2 regions of the Pseudochrobactrum algeriensis genome follow, and region 1 is predicted to be linked to the other one. Evidence: riboswitches for the same ligand, from Rfam matches in the RefSeq annotation. Region 1 holds a riboswitch; the other holds the start of a gene.
What was found. Region 1 has a riboswitch for thiamine pyrophosphate ahead of thiM (hydroxyethylthiazole kinase). Riboswitches for the same ligand answer to the same signal wherever they lie in the genome.
Positions count from the first base shown of each region.

Region 1 (3,689 bases):
GATCATCCGTCACGCCTAGTTGGGGCAAAACAGGCCGTTGACCAGATATTTGCAGCGATTACGGAGCGCCGTGTCATTAATGTGGTAGGGGACGTTCCTGACGGTTACAGCGATGGTGGCAGCCAGCTGCCGCAGGGTATCGGGCGCCCGCAGGCGAAACTCAAAAAAGGGCAGGAGCGGCAATTCCTCAAATCCTTGTTTGAAACAGCCGTGCAGGCAGCTGATCCGCTGCATTGTCTCAAACCATATTTACCGCCAGCACCAAAGGGCAAGACAATCGTGATCGGTGCAGGCAAAGGCGCTGCGCAAATGGCGCAGGCTTTTGAGACTTTATGGGTTGAGGCGGGCAATCCTGCGCCGCAAGGTGTGGTTGTCACACGCTATGGCTATGGCGCGGAATGCCGTTTTATCAAAGTGCTGGAAGCCGCGCATCCGGTGCCGGATGCAGTCGGACTGGAAGCAGCAAAACAGTTGAAAGCTGCGTTGAAAGACTTGCATGAAGACGATCTGGTGGTGGCATTGATCTGCGGTGGCGGCTCGGCTCTGTTGCCTGCGCCACCGGAGGGGCTGACACTGGCCGACGAGCAGGCAGTCAATGCGGTGCTGCTCGCCAGTGGTGCGCCAATTAGTGTCATGAATGCCATCCGCAAACATGTCTCCACGATTAAAGGCGGCAGATTGGCTGCCCTCGCAGGATCTGCCCGTATGGTCAGCCTGATTGTCTCGGACATTCCGGGTGATGATCCGGCACTGATCGCTTCAGGGCCGACAATTGCCGACCGTGCAACCCGCCATGATGCGCTGAAATATATTGAACATTACAAAATGCAGTTGCCGGAAAAGGTGATGGCGCATTTACGAAGTAAAGCAGCCGATGCGCCGCTGCCTGATGATGCGGTGTTTGCGCGGCACAGTCACCATATTATTGCCAGCGCAGCGCAATCCCTGAAGGCGGCTGCAAAACTGGCTGAGGAGCAGGGCGTTGAAACGCTCATTCTCTCGGATTCCATTGAAGGGGAGGCGAAAGATATTGCGCTGATGCATGGGGCATTGGCGCAATATCAGGCACGCAACCGCACATCCGGCCAGCCGCTTCTGTTACTTTCCGGCGGTGAGACAACGGTAACGCTCGGTTCCGGTTCAAAAACAGGCAAAGGCGGGCGTAACAGCGAATTTATGCTGGCGCTGGCGCTGAATATTGCAGTTAATGCTAATATTCACGCTTTAGCTGCGGATACGGACGGTATTGATGGTTCGGAGAATAATGCCGGTGCTTTTGCTGACGGCAACACAATTCAGCACATGACGGAGCTTGGTCTTGATGCGAAACAGTTTCTCGCAGGCCATGACAGCTGGAGTGCATTTAATGCCAGTGGTGATCTGTTTGTAACGGGACCGACCGGTACAAATGTCAATGATTTCCGTGCCATATTAATCAGCTGAACACGCCCAAGTGGTGGACAGCTGCATTTCGCTCTGCCATAATGATGATGAGAGACAGGGGCGCCCGGATCATACCGGCTGAGAAGTACCCTTTGAACCTGAACCGGATAATGCCGGCGGAGGGAGTCAGATCAAAGGGCGGCTTTTCGCAACAGCGACGATAACGGCACCCCGCGTCAGACCCTCACCGTTGCGGAGGGCTGATATGAAAGATCTACCGGATTTCGGCGTGATGCTGGAAACCATGCGACAGCGCAAACCCCTCATACAATGCATCACAAATTTTGTGGCGATGAATACGGCTGCCAATGTGGTTTTGGCTGCCGGTGCATCTCCGGCTATGCTGCATGCGCAAGAAGAAGCGGGGGAGTTTGCCAAGCTCTGCGGCGCGGTCACAATCAATATCGGCACACTATCGCCGCTCTGGGTGCAGGGCATGATCGCTGCGGTTACATCTGCCAATGCGCATAATATTCCGTGGGTTTTTGATCCCGTTGCGCATTTTGCCTCAACATTTCGCCGTGACGCTGCGCAAAAATTGCTGGCACTGAAACCAACAATTATTCGCGGCAATGCATCGGAAATTCTGACGCTTGCGGGCTTTTCCGCGCGCGGACAGGGTGCAGACAGTGGTGATGATGCCGGTAGCGCGCACCACGCGGCTCAAAAACTGGCGCGGGAGCATCAATGTACGGTCGCAGTCACCGGCGCTTATGACCTTGTCACCGATGGTCAGATAACTTTGCGCGTTGACGGCGGCTCGCCACTGATGCCGCAAGTCACAGCTTTGGGCTGTGCATTGACATGTCTGACCGGTGCTTTTGTCGCCGCACATAAAGTCTCTGCTCTCGAAGCCTCTGCCGCAGCTCTGGCTATGTATGCCGTGGCCGGAGAGCAGGCGGCCTTGCAGGCAAAAGGTCCTGCCAGCTTCCAGATAGATTTTATTGATGCGCTTTATGCGCTCTCTCCCGCACAATTCCAGTCTCAGGCAAAGGTACAATTTTATGAAACAGTTTGATCTGTCGCTCTATCTCGTTCTCGACCGCGAGCTTTGCGGTAGTTTGGGTATGGTGGAAACCGCAATCGCAGCGGTGCGTGGCGGTGCCACAATGGTGCAGTTGCGTGACAAAGATGCTAACCAGCAGGAGATGCTTGAAACTGCCAAAGCATTGAAAGCGGCGCTTGAAGGCACTAATGCCAAGCTGATTATCAATGACAATATTGAGGTTGCCATTGCTATCAATGCTGATGGTTTGCATATCGGCCAGCATGATGGCTCACCGGAACAGGTGCGGACAAAAATCGGGGCGGATATGATCCTCGGTCTGTCGGTGCAGACCGCGGAAATGGCCACTAAAGCGGATAGTGCTGTGGTCGATTATCTCGGCATCGGCCCAGTTTTCCCGACCGCTACCAAAAAGAACTGCGCACCTTCCATCGGTTTTGACGGGTTGAAACGGGTTTACTCGCACAACGGCCTGCCAGCTGTGGCAATCGGCGGCATTAAGCTGCCGCATGTGGAGGATGTGCTGGCGACCGGTGTTGATGGTCTGGCTGTGGTGTCTGCAATTTGCGGTCAGGAGAGTCCTGAACAGGAAGCGCGTGCCTTCAATGCGGCGATTGCTCATTTCCGCGCTTCAAAGGGCTAAGCGATGAAGAATGTTCTTTCTCTTGCCGGCTCTGATCCGTCCGGTGGTGCCGGTATTCAGGCTGATCTGAAAACCTTTGCTGCGCGCGGCACTTACGGCATGGCGGCGCTGACTGCGTTGACCGCACAAAATACACAAGGCGTTTCCGGTGTTTTTCCCGTACCGGCAGATTTTGTTGCCCAGCAGCTAAGCATGATTTTCAGTGATGTGCGGGTCGATGCGGTTAAGATCGGCATGATCGTCAATGCGCAAATTTCTGACCGCGTGGCGCAAGTTTTGCAGGAGCAGCTTGTCAAACAACCGGATTTGCAGATTGTGCTTGATCCGGTTATGATTGCCAAAGGTGGTGCAGCATTGCTCGACCCGCAGGCGGTGGAAAGCCTGACGCAGAAATTGCTGCCGCTGGCAACTTTGTTGACACCGAACCTGCCGGAAGCGGCAGCATTGCTCGGACAACCGGTCGCGGAAAACCGCGAGGAGATGGAGCGACAAGGCCGTGCTTTGCTGGCTAAAGGTTGCAAAGCTGTGCTGATGAAGGGCGGGCATATGGCAGGCGAATTCTGCCCCGATCTTTTGCTGAGCAACACGCATACAGAA
Region 1 covers NZ_CP075360.1:190,645-194,333, forward strand. Annotated here, with positions in the region: gene KHQ09_RS18430 (glycerate kinase type-2 family protein) at 139-1,443, shown strand; TPP riboswitch at 1,490-1,585, shown strand; gene thiM (hydroxyethylthiazole kinase) at 1,649-2,461, shown strand; gene thiE (thiamine phosphate synthase) at 2,448-3,092, shown strand; gene thiD (bifunctional hydroxymethylpyrimidine kinase/phosphomethylpyrimidine kinase) at 3,096-3,689, shown strand, end outside.

Region 2 (3,689 bases), on a different replicon from region 1:
CAGACCGGACAGAACCATCCCCAAAACAGGCAAAGCAATGAACAAGGTGGCAATGAGGATAATGATACCTGATGAGATTTTCGACCATCTGCCGTGGTGAATATAATCACGGTTGGTCGTGACCAGCGACAGCCCCTCTTCTGTCGGCTTGCCGGTCAGACGCAGCAGGCATAAAACGCCAATAGTCAGCAGCAGCTGGGTAAGCGTGAGGGCAACAGCACGCGCCAGATCAAAATCGAAATGCAGTGCCTGATAGATAGCGACCTCCAGCGTGGTTGCGCGGGGGCCTCCGCCCAAGGTCAGCACGATGGTGAAGGAACTGGCGCAGAGCATGAAGATCAGCCCTGCAATACCACTCAGGTTTCGGGCGATCACCGGCCATTCGATCAGCCGGAAACGGGCAAAACTGCCCATACCCAATTGCGCTGAGAGTTTCCAGTAATCTTGCGGAATGGATTCGAGACTGGCCAGCAGCAAACGTACAGCAAGCGGCATATTAAAAAACACATGCGCCAGCAAAATACCGGTCAGCCCGTAAATATCCGGTATCAGCGGCAGACCTAAAGCCGTACTGCCCTGCGCGATAAAGCCATTGCGCCCGTAAATACTGGTAATGCCGAAGACGGCGACCAAGGACGGCAAAGTCAAAGGCACAGCGAAAAAGCGCAGCAGTAATTTGCGGCCGCGAAATGCCGTATTGGCATGGAGTGCACGGGCTACCGGCAGTGCAAACAGCACTGAAAGCAGAACTGACAACAGCGCCTGCAGCAGCGTAAAACGCGTAATATTCCACAAATAACTGTCAAAAGCTGCAAGTGCATCGCTATCGGATTGCAGCCCCTGAATACCAAGTGACAGCAAAGCGCCGCCGGTCAGAACCAGCAGCAGCATCAGCGCGATAAAGCCTGAGACAGTTTTAAAACGGAAGGCCTGCATAATTCTCCGTAAATGCCCCGCCGCACGTTGCGGCGGAAGCAGTCATGTTGAGCTCAGAAACAGTTGTGCCTTAGCGGCTCATAGCTTTCAGCCACTCATCAACCCATGCTTTGCGGTTTTGTGCAACGGTTTCAGAAGCAATCAGCAAGCTCTTATCCGGTTTTGGCAGAGCATCAAAAGCCGCATCGAGCGGCGCAGAAGTGTCATAGGCAGGATACATCCAGTTGGTCTGCGGGATAACATCCTGAAAACCGGCTGTGGTCATGAATTTCAGAAACTCTGCAGCGCGCGGGTTTTTAGCACCGTTTATCGTCTGGCCGGCCAGTTCAATCTGGAGATAATTACCTTCCTCAAAAGTCACTGCTTTATAGCGCTCGGTTTTATCCGAGATCATGTGATAGGCGGCAGAAGTCGTATAGGACAGCACCATCGGTGCCTCACCTTTGGTGAACAGACCATAGCCCTCAGACCAGCCCGGTGTAACTGTCAGCACACGTTTGCTAAGCTTTTGCCACTGTTCCGCAGCCTTATCGCCATAGAGATCCTTCACCCAGAGCATCATGCCCAGACCCGGTGTGGATGTGCGCGGATCCATCAGAATGATCTTTTGCGAAGCATCACCGTCAATCAGTTCGGCCATGGATTTCGGCGGATTTTTCATCTTCTCGCTGTCATAGATCACAGCGAAATAACTGTAATCATAAGGCAGGAAAACATCGTCCTGAAAATTGTCAGGCACATTGCTTTTCACATCACTCAATCCGTGCGGGGCGAACAGGCCGGAGGCTTTGGCATCATTGATAAGATTGGTATCAAGCCCCAGAACAATATCGGCCTTGGTGGATTTGCCTTCCAGTTTCAGGCGGTTGAGCAAAGCCACACCATCGGCAACAGCGACAAAATTGACAGTGCAGCCGCAGGATTTTTCAAAATTCTCTTTAACCTTCGGACCCGGACCCCAGTCAGATGTAAAACTGTCATAGGTATAGATGGTCAGATCCTGAGCCTGTACTGCACTTGCACCGAGGCTTAAAACGGACAGAAGACCGGTTGTGAGAAGTAGATTTCTGATAAGCATGAGATAACAGCCGCGCGGGCTCTCCTCTGGTTATGAATTGATCCAAGGATTGAGCGCCGGAAGCCGGACAGCATCTAATCCCTCCGCCGGTACAAACCGGATCAGGTTCAGCGGGTTAGCCGGAGACCGGCCTCTCAGCCTCCGAAACCGAAGGCACCCCGTTAGAGCGAGCGGACAATAGGATAAAACAGCGTCACGGAGCAAGAGGATTGTTAGAGCATGTCGGGCTCAAATGGTTTCATTTAAGCTGCTGCGACCATGCGACAATTAAAAAATCCGGAGCGAACGCAGTGGGTATGATTAAACGCGACACGCTCCAGACTTCCGGTCTGTGAAACAGCGTGATATGCAGCACCATGTCAAAATTTCTCATTCTTCTCGGCGGTGATCTGACCGTCACTTCGCGGCTGAAAAAGCAAATTTCCGGTGCACGCGTCTTGGCGGCAGACAGCGGTATGCGCCATGCGGCCGGCCTTGGCGTGGTGCCGGAATTATGGCTCGGCGACTTTGATTCCACTGATACAGCACTGGCCGCACAATATGGACACATTGAGCGGCAGGTCTTTCCCGTTGCAAAGAATATGACCGATGGCGAGCTGGCATTGCATGAAGCCTATGAGCGCGGTGCAACAGAAGTGATTTTAGCCGGTGCTTTCGGCGGTGAACGCACCGACCACACATTTCTGCATCTCAGCATGGCAGTAGCGCAGGCACATACAGGACGTAAAATATTTCTCTCCAGCGGTCACGAGGAAGCAACACCGCTGATCTACGGAAAAACCGGTTTTGACCTGCCGGAAGAAACATTATTCAGTATTCTGGGCTTTGAGACATTAACCAGATTATCAATTTCCGGCGCCGAATGGCCGCTGGATAATGTGACTGTACCGTTTGGCTCTTCTTTAACGCTTTCAAATAGGGTAAAAGAAAACTTAACAGTGACGTTAGGTGGAGGCGCGGCAATTTTAGTCGCATCGCCTGCCATTGATTCAATCTGATGTGACTGAACGTAAAAACCTGTAAATTGTTTTGATAGTTGCCGTCTTCTTTTTGCTATAAAATGCAGGAGATTATGGCAAGTGAGTAGCCTCAACGGGAGTAACTTTAGATGAAATCACGTCTTTCTATGATCGCAGTAACAGCAGTGCTCGCGTTTTCGACTGTTGCCTGTACAACAGGCGAACAGCGCACCGCCGGTTACGGTGTGGGCGGCGCAGCACTCGGCGCGCTTGCCGGTGGCGCAATTGGCGGTAACGGCCGTGGCGCCCTGACCGGTGCTGCAATCGGTGCGGTTGCCGGTACGCTGCTCGGTGCAGCACAGACCCGTAACGGCGTTCAGTATTGCCGCTACCGCGACAATTACGGCCGCGTTTACGAAGCGCCTTGTAACTAATAGTTACAAAATTGAATTTAAAAACAGGCCGGTTTCCGGCCTGTTTTTTTATGCCCTCGTATCAAGCTCAGGAAATTTGCCGCGAGGGTTCCTGTTTGCAGCAATATGCAGTAATGAGCAGTAACAATCTTCGGCCTCTCTTTTTAAAGCGTAATTATCCATGGCTCCTCCTCTTCTCCGACTTGACCAGATCAGCCTGACTTTTGGCGGCACACCGCTGCTGGAGGATGCAGGCCTGTCGATCAGCGAAGGAGAGCGGATTGCGTTGGTCGGGCGTAACGG
Region 2 covers NZ_CP075361.1:2,875,806-2,879,494, forward strand. Annotated here, with positions in the region: gene thiP (thiamine/thiamine pyrophosphate ABC transporter permease) at 1-936, opposite strand, end outside; gene thiB (thiamine ABC transporter substrate binding subunit) at 1,007-2,014, opposite strand; TPP riboswitch at 2,076-2,185, opposite strand; gene KHQ09_RS15370 (thiamine diphosphokinase) at 2,371-3,012, shown strand; gene KHQ09_RS15375 (glycine zipper domain-containing protein) at 3,123-3,407, shown strand; gene KHQ09_RS15380 (ABC-F family ATP-binding cassette domain-containing protein) at 3,568-3,689, shown strand, end outside.
Region 2: another riboswitch for thiamine pyrophosphate. It lies ahead of thiB (thiamine ABC transporter substrate binding subunit); the one in region 1 lies ahead of thiM (hydroxyethylthiazole kinase).